Linked DNA regions of Chondromyces crocatus. The protein of the gene in region 1 interacts with the protein of each later gene in a pairwise test. Links are inferred from orthologs where the notes say so. Each region holds a gene or a part of one and is shown on either strand. Other genes may lie near its edges. The genes, in order: CMC5_RS16275 and CMC5_RS30845.

Region 1 (3,794 bases):
AGCGCAGGAGCGCGCAGCCAGTAATGGCCGACGCGGCGCTGCTCGTCCGGGTTGGCGACGGCGCCCGCCTCGAGATCGGCCATGCGGCGCAGAGCATCCTGGATGCGCGGCGCCATTCGCTCGAAGAACCCCTCGTCGAAACGAATCCGGCTGACATCGAGCCAGAAACCCAGGGCTGGCGCGTGAATCAAGAGGTCGCGGAAGCGGTCGAAACGGTCCAGGGCCATGGGCCCGTTGTACCCCGACCGGTCGGTACAGGCCCGGAAAACGTCGGCCGAGACCTTGACAACCCGTGCCTCGGCGCCAGACCGGCATTCGAGTCAACTTCCGGTCTGGCACGCGAGTCCGTCTCGCGTTATTTGCAAGGCGTCCCAATGCAGCTTGATTTCGGAGTCAATGCAGGTTTCGTCGAGGAACTCTACGCACAGTTCGTGGAGAACCCGGCGTCGGTCGACCCCAGCTGGCGCGCCTTCTTCGAGGCGAACGGCGCGAACGGTCATGGCAATGGCCATGGCAACGGAGCCGGTCCGACACTCTCCGTGGCGCAGCGGCGCGCCACGGCGCCCGCTGCCGCCGCCGCCGGCCGGGAGGAGCCGCAGAAAACCTCGAACGACGCTCAGGCGCGCGAGCTGGAGACGGCCTTCGCGAAGACGCTCAGCCAGTACCCCGCCGCGGACACGACGCGCGATCTGCAGGTGCTCGCCCAGGGTGCGCTGCAAGCGCGTGCCTACGCGCTGATGAACGCTTACCGCGTGCGCGGTCACCTGTTCGCCCACCTCGATCCGCTGAACCGGCCGCCGGGCGCGCCGCCCGAGCTCGATCTCACGAACTTCGGGCTCAGCATCGAAGATCTCGACAAGCCCTTCCCCACCGGCGACATCGCCGGCGTCCCGCCGGTGCTCACGCTGCGGGAGATCATCCAGCACCTCTCCGAGACGTACTGCCGCACCATCGGCGTGGAGTTCAACTTCATCGAGGTGCCCGAGGAGCGGAACTGGCTCCAGCAGCAGATGGAGTCGACGCGCAACCGGCTGCAGATCGACCGGGAGAAGCAGCTCCGCATCCTGACGAAGCTCAGCGACGCGGAGATCTTCGAGCAGTTCATCCACGTGTCGTACGGCGCCGGGACGAAGCGCTTCTCGCTGGAGGGCGCCGAGAGCCTGATCCCGCTGCTCGACCTGCTCATCGAGCACAGCGGCGATCACGACGTGCGCGAGATCGTGATGGGCATGGCGCACCGCGGCCGGCTCAACGTGCTCGTCAACATCATGGACAAGAGCATCCGGGAGATCTTCGCGGCGTTCGAGGACAAGGACGGCGAGCGGAACCTCGGGTCGGGCGACGTGAAGTACCACCTCGGGTACTCGACGGATCGCAAGCTCGAGAACGGGCGCAACGTCCACCTGACGATGACGTTCAACCCGAGCCACCTGGAGTTCGTGAACCCGGTCGTCGAGGGGCGCACGCGCGCCAAGCAAGACCGGCTGCTCACGCAGGAAGGGAACGCGGAGGAGACGCGCCGCCAGGTGATGCCGCTCCTGATCCACGGCGACGCGGCCTTCATCGGGCAGGGCGTCGTGGCCGAGACGCTCAACATGATGAGCCTCGACGGCTACGCGACGGGCGGCACGGTCCACGTGATCGTGAACAACCAGGTCGGCTTCACCACGATGCCGCACGAGTCGCGCTCGACGCGCTACGCGTCGGACATCGTGCGCATGCTCAAGGTGCCCGTGTTCCACGTGAACGGTGAGGACCCGGAGGCGGTGACCCACGTGGCGCAGCTTGCGATCGACTGGCGTCAGCGCTTCGGCAAGGACGTGGTCATCGACATGTACTGCTACCGCAAGTACGGCCATAACGAGGGCGACGAGCCGCGTTTCACGCAGCCGAAGATGTACCAGGCGATCGACAAGAAGCCGACGGTGCGCCAGGCCTACGTGCAGCGCCTGGTCGAGATGGGTCAGGTGACGGAGGCCGCGGCCGAGGAGCTCGTGAAGAAGCGCCGCGAGGTGCTGACGACGGCGCTCGACGAGGTGAAGCAGAAGGGCTTCGCGCCGGTCACCTACTCGATGGCAGGCGTGTGGACGAGCTACCGTGGCGGGCCGGATGCGGCGACGCCGGAGGTGGACACGGCCGTCCCCGCCGAGAAGCTGATCGCGCTCTCCGAGCAGACGCTGGTGCTGCCGGCCGGCTTCAAGGCGCATCCGAAGGTGCTGCCGCTGCTCAACGCGCGACACGAGCGACTCATCGCTGGAGAGAGCTTCGACTGGGGTACGGGCGAGATGCTCGCCTACGCCTCGCTGCTCTCCGAGAAGGCGTCGGTGCGCATCTCGGGTCAGGACGCCCAGCGCGGTACGTTCAGCCACCGCCACGCGGTGCTGTCCGACGTGGAGACCGGGGACCGCTTCGCGCCGCTGGGCCAGGTGGCCGAGTGGCCCGCTCGGTTCGAGGTGTTCAACAGCCCGCTGAGCGAGGCCGGCGTGCTGGGCTTCGACCTCGGGTACAGCCTCGATCATCCCGACGGGCTCGTGATCTGGGAGGCGCAGTTCGGCGACTTCCTGAACGGGGCGCAGGTGATCATCGATCAGTTCCTCACGTCGAGCGAGGACAAGTGGCACCGGCTGTCGGGCCTCGTGCTCTACCTGCCGCACGGCTACGAAGGTCAGGGGCCCGAGCACTCCAGCGCCCGCATGGAGCGCTTCCTCCAGAACAGCGCCGAGGACAACGTCCAGGTCTGCAACCTGACCACGCCCGCGCAGCTCTTCCACGCGCTGCGACGCCAGGTGCACCGGCCCTGGAGGAAGCCGCTCGTGATCTTCACGCCGAAGAGCCTGCTCCGCGTGGCAGCGAGTTCGAAGGGGCCGCACCGCCCGGTGTCGACGCTGAAGGATCTCTCGGAAGGGCGCTTCCACCGCGTGCTGCCCGACACGGGCGGCGTGGATCCGACGGAGATCCGCAAGATCCTGCTCTGCTCGGGCAAGGTCTACTACGACCTCGCCATCGCACGCGACGAGCGCAAGGCGAACGACGTGGCGATCCTGCGGCTGGAGCAGCTCTACCCGATCAACGACGAGCTGGTGCAGGCCCTCGCGTCGTACAAGGACGGGACGAAGCTCGTCTGGGTGCAAGAGGAGCCGCTCAACTACGGCGGCTGGTACTACATCAACGCCGTGCTGCCGCAGATCCTCGGGGACCGTTTCCCTCTGAGCTGCGCGGGCCGCGCGCCGAGCGCGAGCCCGGCGACGGGCTCGAAGGCCGCCCACCTGATCGAGCAGAAGATGCTCGTCGACGAGGCCTTCGGGAGCTGAGCATGAGCGCCACCGCGAACACGCCCGAGAGCCTCCAGGATCGGTACGCACCGAACAACATGTGCTTCGGCTGCGGTCCGGCCAACGAGAAGGGGCTCCGTCTCAAGAGCCGCGTCGAGGGCGACGAGCTGGTGGCCGACTTCGTCCCCGAGGAGCACCACCAGGCGTTCGCGGGGATGCTCAACGGCGGCATCACCGGGGCGCTCCTCGACTGCCACTCCAACTGGGCGGCGGCCCATCACCTGATGCAGGTGCGGGGAGAAGAGGCACCTCCTTGCACCGTGACCGCCGATTTCCACGTGAAGCTGAAGCGACCGACGCCCCTCGGCCCGATGCGCCTGCGCGCGCGGGTGGTCGAGACCGAGGGCGACCGCGTGATCGTGGAGGCGACCCTGGAGGCGGGGGGCAAGATCACCGCGACGTGCAAGGGGACGTTCGTCGCGGTGAAAGAGGGGCACCCGGCGTACCACCGCTGGTAGGCGG
Region 2 (3,238 bases), 4.2 Mb from region 1 along the record:
GGGCGTCGACGATCACGATCCCTTCGCGGATGCGGAGCAGGCCCGGGTCTTTCGTGACGTCGAGTGCGGCTTCGGGCTCGATCCAGGCGTCGATGGCGAGGCCTTCGATCGGACGGACGAGGCGCTCGGCGGCACCGTCTTTCCGGACGAGGAGCAGGTCATGGTCGCTGTCGGGGCGGCCTTCGCCGCGACCGCGTGAGCCGTAGAGGATGGCGGCGTGGCAGCCGTGCTGCTCGGCGAGGGCTTCGATGACGCGGCGCTCGTGGGGGGAGACGCGGTCGCTCGGCGCGACGGGCAGAGGTGCCGTGGCGCTCGGTCTCGGAGAGGAGGCTGGCGCGCTCGACGAAGGAGGGGTCGGGGGCATGGAGGCTCCGGTCGATCGGAAAAGCTGGGTGAGGGGTCGGGTCGAGGGAGGGTAATGCGGTGACCTGGTGAGGCGCCATCCGTCGGCAGGGGCGGCGCGGACGGGGGCGACCGCAAGGGAGGCCGACGCGCTCGCTCGACGCGAACCCAGGGGAGGTCTCTGGCGATGCGCTCGGCCAGCTCTACCGCGCGTCACGCTCGCAGGGGGGGCGGCGCGTGTGCTAGACCCGCGGCCCCCTTCCACCCCCCTCCACGAGCCAGCAGTTCCGCCATGATTCGCCTCGATTCCATCAGCAAGCAGCACGGGCGCCAGATCCTCTTTCTGGAGGCCAGCGCGGCGATCAACCGCGGCGAGAAGATCGGCCTGGTCGGGCCGAACGGCGCCGGCAAGACCACGATCTTCCGGCTCATCACCAAGGAGGAGGCCGCAGACGATGGGCAGGTCGCCGTCGATCGCGGGGTGAGCATCGGCTACTTCAGCCAGGATGTCGGCGAGATGAGCGGCAAGTCCGTGGTCGCCGCGACGCTCGACGGGGCAGGGCCGGTGTCCGAGGTGGCCGCGGAGCTTGCCGAGCTGGAGCTGGCGCTCGCGGACCCGGAGCGCATGGACGAGATGGAGCAGCTCGTGGAGCGCTTCGGTCACGTGCAGGCGCGCTACGAGGAGCTGGGCGGGTACGCGCTCGACGCGCGGGCACGCGAGATCCTGGCGGGCCTCGGGTTCGCGCAGGAGGTGATGGACGGAGACGTGGGGGCGCTGTCCGGCGGGTGGAAGATGCGCGTGGCGCTCGCGCGGATCCTGCTGATGCGGCCCGACGCGCTGCTGCTCGACGAGCCGACCAACCATCTGGATCTGGAGTCGATCCTGTGGCTGGAGGAGTACCTGAAGCAGTACGAAGGCGCGCTGCTCATGACGTCCCACGATCGGGAGTTCATGAACCGGATCGTCTCCAAGATCCTGGAGATCGACGGCGGCGAGCTGACGACGTACTCGGGCAACTACGACTTCTACGAGCGGCAGCGCGCGGTCAACGAGGCGCAGGCCGAGGCGCAGTACGAGCGGCAGCAGGCAATGCTGGCGAAGGAGATGCGCTTCATCGAGCGGTTCAAGGCGCAGGCGGCGAAGGCGGCGCAGGTGCAGTCGCGGGTGAAGAAGCTCGACAAGATCGAGAAGGTGGAAGAGCCGCGGCGAAGGCGGACGCTGACCTTCGACTTCCGCACGCCGCCCCGCTCGGGCGAGGACGTGGCGCGGGTGGAGGACGTCCACAAGGCGTACGGGTCGCGCACGATCTATGACGGGCTGGACCTCTTGATCCGGCGGCGCGAGCGCTGGTGCGTGATGGGGGCGAACGGGGCCGGGAAGTCGACGCTGCTCAAGCTGATCGCGGGGCACTCGCAACCCGACTCGGGGCGGGTCCACGTGGGGGGCAGCGTGAAGATGGCGTACTTCGCGCAGCACGCGATGGAGTTGCTCGATCCGACGCAGTCGGCGTGGGAGACGCTCTCGGGTGCGTTCCCGCTGGCGTCACCGGGCTCGCTGCGCACGCTGGCCGGGGTGTTCGGGTTCTCGGGCGACGACGTGGAGAAGCCTTGCCGCATCCTGTCCGGTGGGGAGAAGGCGCGGCTCGTGCTGGCGAAGATGCTCTACGATCCGCCGAACTTCCTGGTGCTCGACGAGCCGACCAACCACCTGGACATGGCGACGAAGGAGATGCTGATCAAGGCGCTCGCCGACTTCGAGGGGACGATGCTGTTCGTGTCCCACGATCGGCACTTCCTCGCGGCGCTGTCGAACCGGGTGCTGGAGCTGCTCCCCGAGGGCCCTCGGGTGTACGGGGGCGGGTACACGGAGTACGTGGCGCAGAGCGGGCACGAGGCGCCCGGGATGCGGGCCTGAGGAAACCTGGGGGGGTTCGCGCGACGGCCTGGTGGGGGCCGCGCATCCGAGCGACGGTCTGAAGGCTTGGGACCCGCGCTCCCGTCATGCGCCCACGCAGACGAATGTGGTCTTGGTTCTGGACGCCCGTGGACCCGGACCCAGCGGTCGACGCCGCTGCTCTCGCCGTTGCTCTGGGCATGGCTCTGATGCACGCGGCCGGAAACTTCGCCCGCTTCTCGATGCACCGACGTCAGGCCCGAAGCGGCGAGACATGCCAGATTTCCCGAGTGGATCGCGGGGTGGTGGGGCCCGACGAGCTTGGCTCGGCGGGGCGGCGGGGGCGCGTGCCCCTGCCGTGTGAATGAGGGGTGACGGTCGGACAGGGTTCGGCCCGAACGGCGTGCGATCGGGTCGCTGCGGCAGGTGTTGACACCTGCTGGCGTCCTCCACTAGCGTGATGTTGAAAGTTATTTTCATATCCAGGTGAGCAGCTCTGCGCTGGGATGCAGGGCGGGTGGCCTCGTACGGTTTCCCGCCTCACCGTGCATGAGCCGCTCCCTGCGTCACGTCACATCGAATCGAGGAACCCGTATGGGACTTCGCCGGAAGCCTTCTGATCTCACCGCCATCGCTGGACTCGCGTTCCTCATCGCCGCGCCTGCATGCGCCGCGATGGACAACCTCGATTACGGCAAGAATGAGCCGTCCGAGGTGACGGGCTCGGGAGGCACGGGCGCTGGCTCGGAAGGTGGGAGCGATGGCAGCGGTGGCGCTGGTGCCACGGGTGGCGCTGGTGGCAACGGCGGCGCGGGCGCCAGCACGTCGTCCTCGACGTCGACCGGCGCAGGCGCTGGGCCGGATGATTACGAGGACGAGGACGACGACGACGACGACGACGACGACGATGATCACGACGACGACGACGACGACGACGACGATGATCACGACGACGACGATGACGACGACGATGACGACGATGACGACGACGACCTAGAGATC

What was found.
Region 2: the proteins of CMC5_RS16275 (region 1) and CMC5_RS30845 interact in binary tests that used the Escherichia coli proteins (3 or more experiments, as listed by UniProt). The link is inferred for Chondromyces crocatus from one-to-one orthologs.

The regions. Positions count from the first base shown.
Region 1 is NZ_CP012159.1:4,398,557-4,402,350, reverse strand. Bases 28-3,511 are described here. They hold CMC5_RS16275 (2-oxoglutarate dehydrogenase E1 component), read left to right. Parts: upstream 28-374; coding sequence 375-3,311; downstream 3,312-3,511. Other genes in these bases: CMC5_RS16270 (PaaI family thioesterase), read left to right, coding at 3,314-3,511; CMC5_RS16280 (glucose-6-phosphate isomerase), read right to left, coding at 28-227. Outside these bases: more of CMC5_RS16280, read right to left, coding at 1-27; more of CMC5_RS16270, read left to right, coding at 3,512-3,790. UniProt on the Escherichia coli protein: E1 component of the 2-oxoglutarate dehydrogenase (OGDH) complex which catalyzes the decarboxylation of 2-oxoglutarate, the first step in the conversion of 2-oxoglutarate to succinyl-CoA and CO(2).
Region 2 is NZ_CP012159.1:8,566,490-8,569,727, forward strand. Bases 18-2,945 are described here. They hold CMC5_RS30845 (ABC-F family ATP-binding cassette domain-containing protein), read left to right. Parts: upstream 18-634; coding sequence 635-2,257; downstream 2,258-2,945. Other genes in these bases: CMC5_RS30840 (nucleotidyltransferase domain-containing protein), read right to left, coding at 18-364; CMC5_RS46680 (hypothetical protein), read left to right, coding at 2,831-2,945. Outside these bases: more of CMC5_RS30840, read right to left, coding at 1-17; more of CMC5_RS46680, read left to right, coding at 2,946-3,238. UniProt on the Escherichia coli protein: Genetic data indicate it may be involved in ribosome assembly or function.